One region of the Streptomyces sp. NBC_00057 genome, then DNA from elsewhere that is predicted to be linked to it. Evidence: riboswitches for the same ligand, from Rfam matches in the RefSeq annotation. Region 1 holds a riboswitch; the other holds the start of a gene.
What was found. A riboswitch is a leader RNA that binds a small molecule or an ion and turns the genes downstream of it on or off. The one in region 1 is predicted to bind S-adenosylmethionine.

Region 1 (8,961 bases):
GTCGTTGGCCGACCGCGTCGAGCTCAGCCGACGGCGAGCTTGACCATGTCCGCCTGCGGCCCCTTCTGGCCCTGCGAGATCTCGAATTCAACTCGCTGACCCTCTTCGAGGGTGCGGTACCCGTCCATCTGGATCGCGCTGTAGTGGACGAAAACATCCGCACCACCGTCGACCGCGATGAAGCCGTACCCCTTCTCCGCGTTGAACCACTTGACGGTGCCCTGAGCCATGCCTAACTCCCCTATTACTGGCCCTTGCACAGGACCGCACTTCGCGGACCCGGGTCAGAACCCACCCCCCGACAGGAGAGGGTGCGTGCGCCGGAACGCGTCGACCGCGGCCGAATGTATCTGCCCAACTGCCCTCTGCAACAGGTCAATCGGACGAGAATTCTGGGCAGCGCCGAACGCCCGAACATGAGGGATTCATGAGATTCCAGGGCAAGTCGGGCCGGGCAAAGGTGACTTATGGCGCAAGGAGATCGAACACTTTGGCTGCTTCTTGTCGCGGCCGGGCGCATTCTCATATGCGGGCGGCACGGGCAGCTGGGGGGACTTCCCACACTGTACCGCGCTCAACCATACAGAATTGCCCCCTCCGCTTCTCTCGCAGAGGGGGCAATTCCGATAACGCCGTGAAGTCGGACGGACGGTCAGCAGCCGCCTGCGACTGCCGGGATGATCGAGATACCCGCGCCGTCCGGCGTCGCCGCCTCCAGGCCGCCCTCGAAGCGCACGTCGTCGTCGTTGACGTACACGTTCACGAAGCGGCGCAGCTTGCCCTGGTCGTCCAGGACGCGGGCGGCGATGCCGGGGTGGTTCTGCTCCAGGGACTCGATGACCTGGGAGAGGGTCGAGCCCTCGGCCGGGACCTCGGCCCGGCCGCCCGTGTAGGTGCGGAGGATGGTGGGGATGCGGACCTTGACGCTCATGAGGGGTGCCTTTCTTCGGTCTCGGGTGGTCAGCTGGTGGCGAGGCCGGCGGCGCGGAACGCGTCCAGGCTCGGGCGGATCGTCGCGGTCGCCTGCGAGGTGGCGGCCACCGCGTCCAGGGTCTTGAGGCCGTCACCTGTGTTGAGGACGACGGTGGTCAGCGTCGGGTCGAGCAGACCGGCCTCGATGAGCTTCTTCGTCACGCCGACCGTCACCCCGCCCGCCGTCTCCGCGAAGATGCCCTCGGTGCGCGCCAGCAGCTTGATCGCGTCGACGACCTGCTCGTCGTCGACGTCCTCGACCGCGCCGCCGGTGCGGCGGGCGATGTCCAGGACGTACGGGCCGTCGGCCGGGTTGCCGATCGCCAGGGACTTGGCGATGGTGTTCGGCTTCTGGGGCCGCACGACGTCGTGACCGGCCTTGAAGGCGGTGGAGACCGGGGAGCAGCCTTCGGCCTGGGCGCCGAAGATCTTGTACGGCTTGTCCTCGACGAGACCGAGCTTGATCAGCTCCTGCAGACCCTTGTCGATCTTCGTGAGCTGCGATCCGGACGCGATCGGGATGACGATCTGGTCGGGCAGCTGCCAGCCGAGCTGCTCGCAGATCTCGTACGCCAGGGTCTTGGAGCCCTCGCCGTAGTACGGGCGCAGGTTGACGTTGACGAAGCCCCAGCCCTCGCCGAGCGGGTCGCCGATGAGTTCCGAGCAGAAGCGGTTGACGTCGTCGTAGTTGCCCTCGATGCCGACCAGCTCACCGCCGTACACCGCGGCCATGACGACCTTGCCCTGCTCCAGGTCGTGCGGGATGAACACGCAGGAGCGGAAGCCGGCGCGGGCGGCGGCGGCGCCCACCGCACCGGCGAGGTTGCCGGTGGAGGAGCAGGAGAGGGTGGTGAAACCGAAGGCGCGGGCGGCCTCGACGGCAATGGCGACGACGCGGTCCTTGAAGGAGTGCGTCGGGTTGCCGGAGTCGTCCTTGACGTACAGGCCGCCGGTGACGCCCAGCTCGCGGGCGAGGTTGTCGGCCTTGACCAGCTTGGTGAAACCGGGGTTGATGTTGGGCTTGTCCGCGACATCGGCGGGGACCGGCAGCAGCGGCGCGTAACGCCAGATGTTGTTGGGTCCGGCCTCGATGCGCTTCTTCAGCTCGTCGGGGGAGCCGCTCGGCAGGTCGTACGCCACTTCGAGCGGCCCGAAACAGGACGCGCAGGCGAAAATGGGGCCGAGCTCGAAACGCTCGCCGCACTCGCGGCAGGAAAGCACCGCAGCGGGTCCGAGGTCGACGGCTTCGGCGGAAGAATCGGTGCTTACTGCAACGGTCTGCGCAGCCATGATGGCGAGGCCCTTTCTCCTCATCTTCCTCGCGACGCATTTCGCCACGAGACGGAATTGGCACCTTCCCCACCTGACCTCGCGGTCGGCAGGAGGGTTGCCGGGACTTCAACGGGCCGTTCCCTCAGTCCCTCTGGATGAGCGCTGTGGCACCGGATCATCGATCCAGGCATTTATTGGCGGACTGACCCCGACATGCGACGGCCATCCGCGTTGTTCAAGACTGTAACCGAAGCACCGGAGAGTTGAGATAGTCGTCCGAACCGCGAGATGGATCACATACAGGGAGTATCGACCGTGCTGGAAGAGGTCGAACGCTGGCTGGCCAGGCGTTCCTGGTCGGCCGCCGACCGCCCGCTGGACCGCCTCCTGGCCGCCAAGGCCAGGGATCCGCACCGCGGGTGCGTGAGCGTCGTACTGCCCGCGCTGAACGAGGAGGCGACGGTCGGCCGGATCGTCGCGACGATCCGGCGTGAGCTGATGGAGAAGGTCCAGCTGGTCGACGAGCTCGTGGTGATCGATTCCGGTTCCACGGACGCCACCGCGAAGGTGGCCCGGGAGGCCGGTGCCCGGGTGGTGCACCGGGACGAGATACTCCCCCGGATACCCGCCGTGCCCGGCAAGGGCGAGGTGCTGTGGCGGTCGCTCCTGGTGACCGGCGGTGAGATCGTCTGCTTCATCGACGCCGATCTGAAGGACTTCTCGGCGGACTTCGTCTCCGGCATCGTCGGCCCGCTGCTGACCGACCCGAACGTGCAGTTCGTGAAGGCGATGTACGACCGCCCCTTCGGTGACACCGCAGGTCAGGGTGGTCGCGTCACCGAACTGGTGGCCCGTCCGCTACTCAATCTGCACTGGCCGCAGCTGGCCGGTTTCGTCCAGCCGCTGGGCGGGGAGTACGCCGTACGCCGCTCCCTCCTCGAACGGCTGCCCTTCCCTGTCGGCTACGGAGTGGAACTGGGCCTCCTGGTCGATGCGCTGCACACGGTGGGTCTGGACGCGCTGGCCCAGGTCGACGTAGGGGTGCGCAAACACCGTCACCAGGACGGGCAGGCGCTCGGCCGGATGGCGGCGGCGATCTACCGGACCGCTCAACTCCGGTTGTCCCGGGGCCACTTGGTGCGGCCTTCGCTCACGCAGTTCGAGCGCGGCGAGGACGGCTTCGTACCGCGCACCCATGCGGTGGACACCGAGGAGCGGCCCCCGATGCGCGAGATCGAGGAGTACGTTTCGCGCCGGGCGGCCTGACGTGGCCTGACTTCGCACGTTTGGGCGGTTCGTGATCTGGCTAGATTCCGCAACATGGTCTCCGAGTACGAAGCCCAGTCCGCTGCCCAGGTCCTCGTTGCGTCCAACCGCGGCCCGGTGTCGTACACCCTCGCCACGGACGGATCGCTCGACACGAAGCGCGGCGGCGGCGGGCTCGTCTCGGGGCTGAGTGCCGTCAAGGACAAACTGTGGGTGTGCGCCGCGCTCGGTGACGGGGACCGGGAGGCGGTCCGGCGCGGGGTCGGCGAGCAGGGCGTACGCATGCTCGACATCGACGCGGCCGTCCACGAGGACGCGTACAACGGCATCGCGAACTCGGTGCTCTGGTTCGTCCACCACATGCTGTACCAGACGCCGCTGGAGCCGGTCTTCGACGCGGAGTTCCGGCGGCAGTGGGCGTCGTTCGAGACGTACAACCGGGCCTTCGCCGAGGCGCTCGCCGAGGAGGCGGGCCGGGGTGCGGCGGTGCTGGTGCAGGACTACCACCTGGCGCTGGTGCCCGGCATGCTCCGCGAGCTCCGCCCCGACCTGCGGATCGGCCACTTCTCGCACACCCCGTGGGCGCCCGTCGACTACTTCCGTCTGCTCCCCGACGACATCGCCGAGCAGCTGCTGCACGGCATCCTGGGCGCGGACCGGGCTGCCTTCCTGACCCGGCGCTGGGCGGACGCGTTCATCGGCTGCTGTACGGAGATCCTGGGCGGCACCGGGCGGACCAGGATCGGGGTGCACGGGCTCGGCGCGGACGCGGACTTCCTGCGTGGGCGCGCGCACGAGGCGGACGTGGACGAGCGGATGGCGGCGCTGCGGGAGCAGGTCGGCCCGGGGCGGAGGACGATCGTACGAGTGGACCGAACGGAACTGTCCAAGAACATCGTGCGCGGCCTGCTCGCCTACCGCGCGCTCCTCGACGAGCGGCCCGAATGGCGCGAGCGCGTCGTCCATGTCGCCTTCGCGTACCCCTCGCGGCAGGACCTGGCGGTGTACCGCGACTACACGGCCGAGGTGCGGCAGCTCGCCGACGACATCAACGCCGGGTACGGCACGGCGGGCTGGACGCCGGTCGTGCTCCACGTCAAGGACGACTTCGCCCGCTCGCTCGCCGCGTACCGGCTGGCCGATGTGGCGCTCGTCAACCCGATCCGCGACGGCATGAACCTGGTCGCCAAGGAGGTCCCTGTCGTCTCCGACCACGGCTGCGCGCTGGTGCTGTCGCGGGAGGCGGGGGCGTACGAGGAGCTGGGCGGCGACGCGGTCGTGGTGAACCCGTACGACGTGTCCGCGACGGCGGCGGCGCTGCACGAGGCTCTGACGATGGCGGACGACGAACGGGCCGCGCGCACGGAGCGGCTGGCCGCGGCGGCGGTGGCGCTGCCGCCCCAGCAGTGGTTCCTGGACCAGCTGGACGCGCTGCGGCAGGAGTGAGCCGGTCAGATCCGTTCGGCCAGGGCCGCCAGGAAGCCGACGACGGCTCCGGGGCCGTTCAGCAGCAGATCCGCGCGTTCGGCCAGTTCGGGCACTTCGGCGCTGCCGCTGCAGACCAGCAGGCCCGGGATGCCGTCGGGGCCCTCGGTGCGGAGCTTCTCCACGGCGGCGTACGCGGCGAGGTCGCCCAGGTCGTCGCCCGCGTACAGGACGGACTCGGCGTCGGTCTCCCGTACGTACTGTGCGAGCGCCACGCCCTTGTCCATGCCCGGCGGGCGCAACTCCAGGACCAGGCGGCCCGGTTCGACGATCAGTCCGTGCCGGGCGGCGAGCTCGCCGAGGGGGTCGCGCAGGGCGTCGAACGCGGCCTGCGGGTCGGCGGAACGGCGGGTGTGGACGGCGAGCGCCTGGCCCTTCTCCTCGATCCAGGTGCCGTGCCACGCGTCGAACCGGTCGAGCACTCCCGGGAGTTCGGCGCGGACCGCGGCGACGCCGGGGTGCGGGACGGGGGTGCGGACGGTGCCGGACACGGCGTCCCAGCGTTCGGTGCCGTAGTGGCCGAGGACGACGAGGTGGTCCAGTCCCCGCACTCCGGCGAAGCCGCCGTGCCTGACCGCGACGCCGGCCGGGCGGCCGGTGATCACGGCGACGGACGCCACTTTCGGGGCGAGCGCGACGAGTGCGTCGACGGCACCGGGGTGGGCGCGGGCCTGTTCCGGGTCCGGGACGATGTCGGCGAGGGTCCCGTCGAAATCGAGTGCGATGACGGCACGGTCGGGGCGCGCGAGGATCGTGGCGAGGGCTTCTCGGCCGGGTGGGGTGGTGGGGGCGGGGAGCTCGGACGGGGTTTCGCTCGGCGTGGGTGCGTGCGGGTTGCTGCCCATGGGGCGAGCCTATAGGCGTACCGCCGGGCACAGCCATGGGCGGCGCGGCACAGGGGCGGTGTCCGTGGTGCCGCGGACACGCAGCGGCTGACTACCACGCAAGCCTGAAACATCGAACGCATAAGACCGACCGGCAAATGGGGGGTGGGAGAAGGAGCGGGGCTGGGTGCGTGCAGCTGCAAGGCGGAGGATTGAGCCAACGCGATGGGGTCTCCCCTGCTCGAGCGAAGCCGAGAGCTTGGGGAAGTTGGTGATTGACGACAACGCCGCAGATGTGCGTGCCCAGCCCCGCGACGCCGCCCCCCATTTGCCGGTCGGTCTAAACCAGCCCAGCCCTGCACATAGCGTCTGTGGAGTGCGGACAGCGATCAGAGCATCGGCCCCCACCCCCACCGGGAGCAGCTCTGATGCGTATGTCTCTTGTTCCTTTCCACGGTGACGGCGGCTCTCCTGGCAGGCGCCTCCCCGGCCCCCGCTCAAGACCCCTCCCGCCGCATCGGGAACGCCGCACACGGCGGACGTCGGCGGCTTCTACACCAATGGCGACCACGTCCACGTATCCAGTACGCCCCCGGCGACGGCATCCGGACACGGCTGGTGGGTGCGGGTGAAGGGTGGCAGGCCGGGCGAGAAGGCCAAGGTGACCATCTGGCTGCAGGCGAAGGACCGGCACGGCAAGTGGAAGTCCGTGGCCAGCGGGTCCAAGAAGGTGAAGCCGACCAAGGGCAAGGCCAGCAGCACCCATCGGGCCAACGCCCGTAAGACGTGCGAGAGCAAGAAGAAGACGCAGTGGCGGAGCCTGATCGACGTGGACATCATCGGCGAGGCCGACTCCCCGGAGAAGGCCGTCACTGCCACGATGACCTTCAACTGCGGCGCGGGTGTGTAGGGGAAAACGATGGGTGATGCGGTGCGGGACTCCACTCTGCTCATGGGCGTGCACGGGGTCCTCACCCGGCATCCCTGGCTCGTACCGCCCGCGGGCGGTACGGAGCCCGACGTCGATGCCTTCGGCCTGGCGGTGAACCGTGCCGAGGTCTACGGGTGGAGCAGCACCCTTCTGGGGGCCGGCATGGAGCTCGGGGGGAGCCGGTGGGGGCACAACGACGCGGGGGAGGACTGGACGCAGGACGGGCACGTGCGGGAGATCGGCTGGCTCCAGGTGGACGTGTCCTCCCACTTGAACCGGCAGCGACTGCCCGTGCTGCCCGTGGCGACGGTCCTTGGCGACGTTCTGCGGCAGGTGGGCGACATCCGCGTCACCGGCGTGCACACCGTCGCACCGGTGCACCTGGCACCGGACCCCGCCGCCGCCCTCCTGTACACCGCCGGTTGGTACGAGCTGGCCGATCCGGGCGCGGTCAGGGAGATCATCGTGACCGTGTCGGGCCGCGAAGCGGAGCTGGCCGGCCGCGCCGGGCGCGTTCGCGACGAGGCGCTGGCGTGCACCTACGGATGCATGACCGTCGAGCCGGAAACCACCGATGTGGACCTCCCGGGCCTGGCCCTGCCGCTGACCGGCGAAATGCAGACCGAAGGGATGCGCCGGGCGCTGGCCTTCCGCTGCCGGGTGCCCGTGTGGTCCCTGGACGCGGCAGCCTGGATCACGGAGGTCTTCGTCGAGGCGCTGCGCGTCACCGGCACCGCGGAACCCGTCATGATCACCGTCTCCGGCTGAGAGGGTGCGGGTTCAGCGACGCCCCCGCTTCGCGTCACGGACCCGGCGCAGGCGGTTCACCGTCACCGGGTCCTCCTCCAGCGCGCGGCGGTCGTCGAGAAGCGCGTTCAGCAGCTGGTAGTAGCGCGTGGGCGAGATGCCGAGCCGTTCGCGGATCGCGCGCTCCTTCGCCCCGGGCCCGGCCCACGACTGCCGTTCGACGGCGAGCACGGCGCGGTCCCTGGCGGAGAGGCCGACGGGGCCGTCCGTGCCGTCGGGGCCATTCGGGGGGGCGGTCATATCAGCCAACATATCGCCCGGACGGAGAGCCGCCGCCCGTTACTCCGCAGATCCGGACGCAGCGGCTGGCGGTCGAGCTCGCGAAGTCGAAGGGGTACGACCCGGACCACCCGCGCAACCTCTCGCGCAGGGTGATCCTTTCGTCCTGAGCCCGCCGCTCGGGCCCACTGCGACGGTGTCGCCGGCGCGATTTTGTATGAATGCGCAACAAACCGCGATAGTGGACTAGACCTTTTTGGGTTCCTCGGGCGAAACTGTTTCCCGTGAAACACGTCATCGCCCTCGATGTGGGCGGCACCGGAATGAAGGCCGCACTGGTCGGGGCCGACGGCACCCTGCTGTACGAGGCGCGGCGGGCGACCGGCAGAGAACGCGGTCCCGACGCCGTCGTGGAGTCGATCCTCACCTTCGCCGCGGACCTGAGGGCGTACGGCGAGGAGCACCTCGGCGAAAGTGCTGTCGCGGCCGGTGTCGCCGTGCCCGGCATCGTCGACGCCGAGAACGGGATCGCTGTCTATGCCTCGAACCTGGGCTGGCGCGACGTACCCATGCGGGAACTGCTCGGCGAGCGGCTCGGCGGTGTCCCCGTCGCGCTCGGCCACGATGTGCGCACCGGCGGACTCGCCGAGGGCCGGATCGGCGCGGGCAAGGGCGCCGACCGCTTCCTCTTCGTGCCGCTGGGCACCGGGATCGCCGGGGCCATCGGCATCGCGGGCACCATCGAGTCCGGCGCGCACGGGTACGCGGGCGAGATCGGCCACATCGTGGTCCGGCCGGACGGCCCGGACTGCGGCTGCGGCCAGCGCGGCTGCCTGGAGACCCTGGCGTCCGCCTCCGCGGTGACCCGGGCCTGGGCCGCGGCGTCCGGCGATCCGACGGCGGACGCCGCGGACTGCGCGAAGGCCGTGGAATCGGGCGACCCGGCGGCCGTGGAGGTCTGGCGGAACGCGGTCGACGCGCTCGCCGCCGGACTGGTCACCGCGCTGACACTGCTCGACCCCAGCACGCTCATCATCGGTGGCGGTCTCGCCGAGGCCGGGGAAACCTTGTTCACACCACTCCGTGCGGTCGTCGAGGAGCGTGTCACGTTCCAGAAGCTGCCCCACATCGTCCCGGCGGCCCTCGGGGACACCGCCGGATGCCTGGGCGCAGGGCTGCTCGCCT
Region 2 (8,961 bases), 2.5 Mb from region 1:
GGAACCTTTCCTGGGCCAAATGGCAGCAGGGCAGCGCTCTTCGCAAGAACGACACCCCGGACCGCACAGACACGTTCCAGGCGGCGCGACTGCGCCCCGAGGTCTGACCGGCCCGGGGAGTGCGCTGCCCCTCAGCGGGACTGCGGACAGAACCCCGGCAGGGCTCAGGCGTCCACGCAGTCCCTGCTGCGCAGCAGAGCGGCCAGGGCGTCCGCGAACTCGACCGGTTCGACCGGCAGGGTCACCGCGGCGTCCGCACGGCTCCAGGTGGCCAGCCAGGCGTCCTGCGGGCGCCCGATCAGCAGCAGTACGGGCGGGCAGTGGAAGATCTCGTCCTTGATCTGCCGGCAGACGCCCATGCCGCCCGCGGGTGCCGTCTCGCCGTCCAGCACACAGACATCGATGCCGCCGTTGTCCAGTGCGTCCAGGACGGCGGGCAGGGTGGCGCACTCAAGGAATTCCACCGGTGGCACATCGGCCGCGGGCCTGCGCCCGGCTGCCAGCCTCACCTGCTCACGGGTGTTGGCGTCGTCGCTGTAGACCAGGACCGTGGCGGTCGGCTGCATTGTTCCTCCGTGACATCTGTGTCTTCGGGGCTTTCCGGGCATGAACCGATGCGCGGATCGTACTCCGCCCGATGGGCTGTCAGCACCGCCCGGGACAGCGGATTCATGGGCCGTTCGGGGAGGGCACACCCTGTTGACACACCGAACGGCACCCCCCGGAGTGAGGGCGGGATAAGGGACCGACATAATGTCGGTCGTGGCGACAGCAACGACAGTAGAAACCGGGCACGCGCACCCGTCGGTCAATCGACCGAACCTCACCAGCGTCGGAACCATCATCTGGTTGAGTTCCGAGCTGATGTTCTTCGCGGCCCTCTTCGCGATGTACTTCACCCTGCGATCGGTGACGGGACCGGATCACTGGAAGGAGATGGCCGAGCACCTGAACTTCCCGTTCTCGGCGACGAACACCACGATCCTGGTGCTTTCCTCACTCACCTGCCAGCTCGGCGTCTTCGCCGCGGAGCGGGGTGATGTGAAGAAGCTCCGCACCTGGTTCATTATCACTTTCGTGATGGGCTCGATCTTCATCGGAGGCCAGGTCCTCGAGTACACCGAGCTGGTCAAGGAAGCGGGTCTCTCGCTGTCCTCCGACCCGTACGGCTCGGTGTTCTACCTGACCACCGGCTTCCACGGTCTGCACGTGACAGGCGGTCTCATCGCCTTCCTGCTCGTTCTGGGCAGGACATACGCAGCCAAGAGGTTCACCCACGAACAGGCGACCGCAGCCATCGTCGTGTCCTATTACTGGCACTTCGTCGATGTCGTGTGGATCGGCCTCTTCGCCACGATCTACATGATCAAGTAACCGGGTTCGAACCCGAACCACATCCAGCATCGACGCAGAAGATCCTGACACCGGGGTAATCCGTGAAAAAGCTCTCCGCACGACGACGCCATCCGTTGGCGGCGGTCGTCGTACTACTCCTCGCGCTGGCGGCCACTGGGGGGCTGTACGCCGCGTTTGCGCCCGCGAGTAAGGCGCAGGCCGACGAAACCGCCCAGTCCCTTGCCATCGATGAGGGCAAGAAGCTGTACTCCGTCGGTTGCGCCAGCTGCCACGGAACCGGCGGTCAGGGCACCACCGACGGGCCGAGCCTGGTCGGCGTGGGCTCCGCCGCCGTTGACTTCCAGGTCGGTACGGGCCGTATGCCGGCGCAGCAGCCGGGTGCCCAGGTACCGAAGAAGAAGGTCATCTACAGCCAGGCCGAGATCGACCAGCTCGCGGCGTACGTCGCGTCGCTCGGCGCCGGCCCGATCATTCCGAACAAGAGCCAGGTAAGCCCTGACGGTGCGGACATCGCCAAGGGTGGCGACCTGTTCCGTACCAACTGCGCCCAGTGCCACAACTTCACCGGCGAGGGCGGCGCGCTGTCGAACGGCAAGTACGCGCCCAGCCTTGAAGGCGTGGACCCGAAGCACATCTACGAGGCCATGCAGACCGGCCCGCAGAGCATGCCGTCCTTCCCGGACACGACGATGCCCGAGCAGGAGAAGCGGGACATCATCGCGTACGTCCAGACCGTGAACAGCGGCCAGTCGGAGAACCCGGGTGGTCTGAAGCTGGGCGGCCTGGGGCCGGTCAGTGAGGGGCTGTTCGCCTGGATCTTCGGGCTCGGCGCACTGATCGCAGTTGCCATTTGGGTCGCGGCCCACACCGCTAAGGCCAAGAAGTCATGAGTAGCCAAGAGATTCCAGAAGAGAACCTGCCCGCTGAGCAGGGCACCGCGCACGGCGCGGTAGAGGTCGCGGACGACCCGTTCGCCGACCCGGGGCTGCCGGCCCACAAGCCGCGCATCCAGGACATCGACGAACGGGCCGCGAAGCGCTCCGAGCGCGCCGTCGCGTTCATGTTCACGCTGTCCATGCTGGCGACGGTCGGCTTCATCGCCTCGTACGTCATCTTCCCGGTCGACAAGATCGTGTACATCTGGCCCTTCGGCCACGTGAGCGCGCTCAACTTCTCCCTGGGTCTGACCCTGGGCGTGGCCCTCTTCACGATCGGCGCCGGCGCCGTCCACTGGGCGCGCACGCTGATGTCCGACGTGGAGGTCGCCGACGACCGGCACGCCATCGAGGCGACGCCGGAGGTCAAGGCGAAGGTCCTGGCCGACTTCGCGGCCGGTGCCGAGGAGTCCGCGTTCGGACGGCGCAAGCTGATCCGCAACACCATGTTCGGCGCGCTGGCCCTGGTGCCGCTCTCCGGCGTGGTGCTGCTGCGCGACCTCGGTCCGCTGCCGGAGAAGAAGCTCCGCAACACCCTGTGGGCCAAGGGCAAGCAGCTCATCAACATGAACACGATGGAGCCGCTGCGTCCCGAGGACGTCGCCGTCGGTTCGCTGACCTTCGCCATGCCCGAGGGCCTGGAGGAGGACGCGCACGACTTCCAGAACCAGATGGCCAAGGCCGCGCTGATGATCATCCGCATCGAGCCGGACAACATCAAGGACAAGCGCGAGCGCGAGTGGGCCCACGAGGGAATCGTGGCCTTCTCCAAGATCTGCACCCATGTCGGCTGCCCGATCAGCCTGTACGAGCAGCAGACCCACCACGTGCTCTGCCCGTGCCACCAGTCCACCTTCGACCTCTCCGACGGCGCCCGCGTCATCTTCGGTCCGGCCGGTCACGCCCTTCCGCAGCTGCGGATCGGTGTGAACGCCGAGGGCAACCTCGAAGCGCTCGGTGACTTCGAAGAGCCCGTCGGTCCTGCATTCTGGGAGCGCGGATGAGTACTGCGACCGACACACAGCGCAAGGCGCCCGCCGGTGAGCGGGTGGCCGACTGGGCGGACGGACGCCTGGGGATCTACTCCCTGGCCAAGTCCAACATGCGCAAGATCTTCCCGGACCACTGGTCCTTCATGCTCGGTGAGATCGCCCTCTACAGCTTCATCATCATCATCCTCACGGGTGTGTATCTGACGCTGTTCTTCGACCCGAGCATGAGCGAGGTCGTGTACCACGGCTCGTACGAGCCGATGCAGGGCATCCGGATGTCCGCGGCCTATGCCTCGACGCTGGACATCAGCTTCGACGTCCGCGGTGGTCTGCTGGTCCGCCAGATCCACCACTGGGCCGCGCTGATCTTCCTGGCCGGCATGTTCGTGCACATGATGCGCGTCTTCTTCACGGGTGCGTTCCGCAAGCCGCGTGAGATCAACTGGCTGTTCGGCTTCCTGCTGTTCGTGCTGGGCATGTTCACCGGCTTCACCGGCTACTCGCTCCCGGACGACCTGCTGTCCGGTACGGGTGTCCGCTTCACCCAGGGCGCGATCCTGTCGATGCCGATCGTCGGCACGTACATCTCGATGTTCCTGTTCGGCGGAGAGTTCCCCGGTCACGACTTCATCGGCCGGTTCTACTCGATCCACATCCTGCTGCTGCCGGGCATCATGCTCGGTCTGCTGGTGGCGCACCTGATCCTGGTCTTCTACCACAAGCACACGCAGTTCGCGGGTCCCGGCCGCACCAACAAGAACGTCGTCGGCATGCCGCTGCTGCCGGTGTACATGGCGAAGGCCGGTGGCTTCTTCTTCCTGGTCTTCGGCATCATCGCCATCATCGCGGCCATCGCCTCGATCAACCCGATCTGGAACATCGGCCCGTACCGCCCGGACCAGGTCTCCACCGGCGCCCAGCCCGACTGGTACATGGGCTTCGCCGAGGGGCTGATCCGAGTGATGCCTGGCTGGGAGATCAACCTCTGGGGCCACACGCTCGTCCTGGGGGTGTTCATTCCGCTGATGGCCTTCGGACTGGTACTCGCGATCATCGCGGTCTACCCGTTCATCGAGTCCTGGATCACCGGGGACAAGCGCGAGCACCACATCCTGGACCGCCCGCGCAACGCTCCGACCCGGACTGCCTTCGGCGTCGCCTGGATCACCGAGTACGTCGTCGTCTTCATCGGTGGTGCCAACGACCTGTGGGCCACGCACTTCCACCTGTCGCTGAACGCCATCTCCTGGTTCGTCCGGATCTTCATCTTCGTGGGCCCGGTCATCGCGTTCATCGTCACCAGGCGGATCTGCCTCGGCCTCCAGCGCCGCGACAAGGAGAAGGTGCTGCACGGGCGCGAGTCCGGCATCATCAAGCGCCTGCCGCACGGTGAGTTCGTCGAGATCCACGAGCCGCTCGGCCCCGAGCAGCTGCACACGCTCACCGCGCACGAGCAGTACAAGCCGGTCGAGATCGGCCCGACGGTCGACGAGAACGGTGTCGAGCGCAAGGTGCCCGTACTGCAGAAGCTGCGGGCCAGGCTCAGCAAGGGCTACTACGGCGAGGACAACCAGATCGCCAAGCCCACCACCGAGGAGTACAAGGAGATCACCAGCGGCCACGGTCACCACTGATCGCCTGAACTGATCGCCACAGCAGGAGCCCCGTCCATCCGATGGACGGGGCTCTTCGCTGTCCGTGGCGCTCGATAGGGTGGGGGCAACCCCTTTTATCGGCTGTGGACCCCCAGGAGCGGACCATGAACGTTGTGACCCCGGTCGGCGGCGACAGCGTGGCGGACCGTTCCTGGCCCGGCGTGCTGAACCCGCTGCTGCGCGGCGAGAACCTGACCGCGGACGACACCGCATGGGCGATGGACCGCATCATGAGCGGTGAGGCGACCGATGTGCAGATCGCCGGTTTCGCGGTGGCCCTGCGCGCCAAGGGCGAAACGGTCGACGAGGTGTCCGGCCTGGTGAGCGCGATGTACGAGCACGCCAACACGATCCACGTACCGGGTCGCACGGTTGACATCGTCGGCACCGGCGGCGACCTCGCCAAGACGGTCAACATTTCCACGATGTCGGCGATCGTCATCGCGGGTACCGGCGCCAAGGTCGTCAAGCACGGCAACCGCGCCTCCTCGTCGGCGAGCGGTTCCTCCGATGTGCTGGAAAGGCTCGGCGTCAATCTGGAGCTCAGCGCGCAGCGGGTCGTCGAGGTCGCCGAGGAGGCGGGCATCACCTTCTGCTTCGCGGTGAAGTTCCACCCCGCCCTGCGCTACGCCGCCAAGGCCCGCAAGGAGCTCGGCGCCCCGACGACGTTCAACATCCTCGGGCCGCTCACCAACCCGGCCAAGGTGCGCTCCCAGGCCATCGGCGTCGCCGACCTGCGGATGGCGCCCATCGTCGCCGGTGTCCTCGCCGAGCGCGGCAATTCGGCGCTGGTCTTCCGCGGCGACGACGGCCTGGACGAGCTGGCGACCACCGCGACCTCACGCGTCTGGGTGGTCCGGGACGGAACGGTGCGCGAGGAGGCGTTCGACCCGCGCGACGTCGGTCTGGAGCTGGTGCCGGCACAGGCGCTGCGTGGCGCCGACGCCTCGTACAACGCGGATGTGGCCCGTCGGGTACTGGCCGGCGAGCGAGGGCCCGTACGGGAGGCCGTGCTGCTCAACTCGGCAGCGGCACTGGTCGCGCTGGACCCGACGGACGGCACGCTGAACGAGCAGCTCGCCGCAGGAATCGCGAAGGCCGCCGAGTCCATCGACTCGGGGGCGGCCCGGCAGGCGCTGGAGCGCTGGGTGGCGGTCAGCAACGCCTGACCGGACGGAATATGACGCAGGGCGCGGTCCAGATCTTGGACCGCGCCTTGCGCGTCGACGCACGTATGGCAGGATGCTGGGCAGGTCATGAGTGACAGCGACTACGGCCCCGGCCCGCTGTCCGGCAACCCTCCGTCCGTGGCGGGGTGCCCCGGGTGAAGACCAGGCCGCAGGCAGCGAGGTCTGCGGCAAGCGCGGGCCCCTCGGCATCTGTGAATGCCAGCCCCCGGGGTCCTGGTCCCTAGGGAGTCTCTTGTGAGCAAGCGAATGCGATAGGGCTTATCGGCCCTTCTCCGCACACCCTTTTCACTTTCTGCTGCGCTGCCGCGTATCCGCCGGCGCATGTAATTCGCCTGCCTGTTACGGGAGTTCGCCATGTCTGTCTTCACCGCTGCCGCCGACCAGTCGCTTTGTGCCCCTCTGTCGGTTCTGGGCAAGGATGTAACGGTTCCGCTGGTCACGGGTGGCGAAGTCACGTACGCCGCTCTCGACTACGCCGCAAGCGCCCCGGCCCTGCAGCGCGTCTGGGACGACGTCGCCGCGTACGCCCCGTACTACGGCAGTGTCCACCGCGGCGCCGGGTACCTCTCGCAGCTCTCCACGGACCTCTTCGAGAACAGCCGCGCGACCGTCGCGGAGTTCCTCGGCTGCCGCGCCGACGATCAGGTGATCTTCACCCGCTCGACCACCGACTCCCTCAACCTGCTGGCCGCCGTCGTCCCCGCCGACTGCCAGGTCTTCGTGTACGAGACCGAGCATCATGCCTCGCTGTTGCCGTGGCGCGACGCCCGGGTGACCTACCTGAACGCCCCGCGTACCCCGGCCCAGGCCGTCGAGACGCTGGAGCGGGCGCTCGCCGACCGCGACCCTTCCCCAAGCTCTCAACTCCGTTCGAGCAGGGGAGGCCCCATTGCCCCCGCGCTGGTCTGCGTCACCGGCGCCTCCAACGTCACCGGCGAACTGTGGCCGGTCAAGGAGCTGGCGGCCGCCGCGCACGCCCACGGTGCCAGGATCGTGCTGGACGCCGCGCAGCTCGCCCCGCACCACCCCGTCGACATCGCCGAGCTGGACGTCGACTGGGTCGCCTTCTCCGGACACAAGCTGTACGCGCCATTCGGCTCGGGTGTGCTTGCGGGTCGCGCCGACTGGCTGCAGGACGCCGAGCCGTACCTGGCCGGTGGCGGCGCCTCCCGGAAGGTCGCCCGGCGCACCGACGGCGGTGTGGACGTGGAGTGGCACTCCACCGCCGCCCGGCACGAGGCCGGTTCGCCCAACGTCATCGGCGTCTACTCCATCGCCTCCGCCTGCAGGGCGCTGACCGAGGCAGGCTTCGACAACCTGGTCACCCGGGAGCAGCACCTCGTCACCGCGGTCCGGGCCGGACTCGCCGGCGTCCCCGAGGTCAAGGTGCTCTCGCTGTTCGGCGACGACGCCCCGCGGGTCGGCGTCATCTCCTTCGTGGTGGAGGGCTGGAACAGCTCGCACTTCGCGGCCGCGCTCTCCGCCGAATACGGCATCGGGGTCCGCGACGGACTGTTCTGCGCCCACCCGCTGGTCCGCACCCTGCTGGGCAGCGACCCGCAGGAGGCCGGCGAGTGCGGCGCGCCCGAGGCCGAGCCGGGCGAGCTCCCCCGGTCTCGAACGGACTCGACCGGGGGAACCCCCTTGCTCAACGCGATCCGGGTGAGCTTCGGCGCCGGTACGCCGGACGAGCACATCGAGCGATTCGTTCGCGCGGTCAAGGAACTGGTGAGCAAGGGCGCCCAGTGGAAGTACCGCACCGAGGAAGGCCGCTGCGTCCCGGACCGGGGCGCAGCGCAGCTCTGACGGGCGCGCAACACTTCGGCGGGGGACGGGCGCGACTGCCCGTCCCCCGCCGAAGTGCTACGCCGTAATAAGGGGCGTACCTACGCGTCGAGGCCGATGGCGAAGGCGGCCTCCAGGTCGTGCTGCGAGTACGTACGGAAGGCCACATGCGTGTCGGTGGCCTCGACGCCGGGGATCTTGCTGATCCGGCCGGGGATGACGTCCGCCAGATCGTCGTGCTTGGCCACCCGGACCATGGCGATCAGGTCGTACGTACCGGTGACCGAGAAGACCTCGCTGACGCTGTCCAGCGCTGCGATGGCCTCGGCGATCTCGGGAATCCGGTCCACGCTGGTTTTGATGAGCACGATCGCGGTGATCACGGCTGGCTTTCTCCCTCGGTGGCCGTGGCTGGAGTCTTCACTCTATCCGTACGCCGGTAACGCCCCCAGGCGTAGAGGAAGCCGAGGACGAAGCCGACCACATGGGCCAGATAGGCCACGCCGGGGCCCCCGCTGCCCGCGCCCTGGACCGCCAGCCACTGCAGGACGAACCAGAAGATCAGCACGATCCAGGCGGGGAAGCGCAGCGGCAGGAAGAAGAGGAACGGGAACAGACTGGTGACCCGGGCCCTGGGGAACAGGTAGAGGAATGCCCCCAGTACCGCCGAGATCGCCCCCGACGCACCGACGAGTGTCTGGTCGGACGTGGCGTGCGCGGCCGCATAGGCGACCAGAGCGAGATAGCCGCAGCCGAGATAGAAGAAGGTGAACTCGGCATGGCCCATGCGCTCCTCGGTCATCGCCCCGAACACGTACAGGAAGAGCATGTTGCCGAGCAGATGCAGCCAGCTGCCGTGCACGAAGAGGGCGGTGAGCGGGGTGAGCAGGGCGCGTGCGGAGCCGTCCCACAGCTCGCTCGGGATCACGCCCCAGCGTTCGAAATACCCGGCCTGGGCGGCGAGCAGGGCGTCGGCGGTGCCGTAGGGCGGGTTGAAGCCGGAGAGCGGACTGATCAGGAAGATCAGGCAGCACAGGGTGATCAGGGC

Region 2: it holds a riboswitch for S-adenosylmethionine, as region 1 does, so the genes downstream of both, OG953_RS31200 (aminotransferase class V-fold PLP-dependent enzyme) here and thrC (threonine synthase) in region 1, are expected to answer to the same signal.

What each region holds. Positions count from the first base shown of each region.
Region 1 is NZ_CP108256.1:4,144,854-4,153,814, forward strand. It holds gene OG953_RS19350 (cold-shock protein) at 24-230, opposite strand; gene OG953_RS19355 (MoaD/ThiS family protein) at 653-931, opposite strand; gene thrC (threonine synthase) at 961-2,262, opposite strand; SAM riboswitch class I at 2,280-2,406, opposite strand; gene OG953_RS19365 (glucosyl-3-phosphoglycerate synthase) at 2,560-3,510, shown strand; gene OG953_RS19370 (trehalose-6-phosphate synthase) at 3,565-4,956, shown strand; gene otsB (trehalose-phosphatase) at 4,962-5,840, opposite strand; gene OG953_RS19380 (hypothetical protein) at 6,442-6,729, shown strand; gene OG953_RS19385 (hypothetical protein) at 6,739-7,518, shown strand; gene OG953_RS19390 (DUF3263 domain-containing protein) at 7,531-7,797, opposite strand; partial or broken gene OG953_RS19395 (sugar isomerase) at 7,848-7,946, shown strand; gene OG953_RS19400 (ROK family protein) at 8,061-8,961, shown strand, end outside.
Region 2 is NZ_CP108256.1:6,618,154-6,627,114, forward strand. It holds gene OG953_RS31165 (Ig-like domain-containing protein) at 1-107, shown strand, start outside; gene OG953_RS31170 (response regulator transcription factor) at 165-566, opposite strand; gene OG953_RS31175 (heme-copper oxidase subunit III) at 754-1,374, shown strand; gene OG953_RS31180 (c-type cytochrome) at 1,437-2,246, shown strand; gene OG953_RS31185 (Rieske 2Fe-2S domain-containing protein) at 2,243-3,295, shown strand; gene OG953_RS31190 (cytochrome bc complex cytochrome b subunit) at 3,292-4,917, shown strand; gene trpD (anthranilate phosphoribosyltransferase) at 5,043-6,107, shown strand; SAM riboswitch class IV at 6,191-6,308, shown strand; gene OG953_RS31200 (aminotransferase class V-fold PLP-dependent enzyme) at 6,483-7,934, shown strand; gene OG953_RS31205 (Lrp/AsnC family transcriptional regulator) at 8,015-8,296, opposite strand; gene OG953_RS31210 (rhomboid family intramembrane serine protease) at 8,293-8,961, opposite strand, start outside.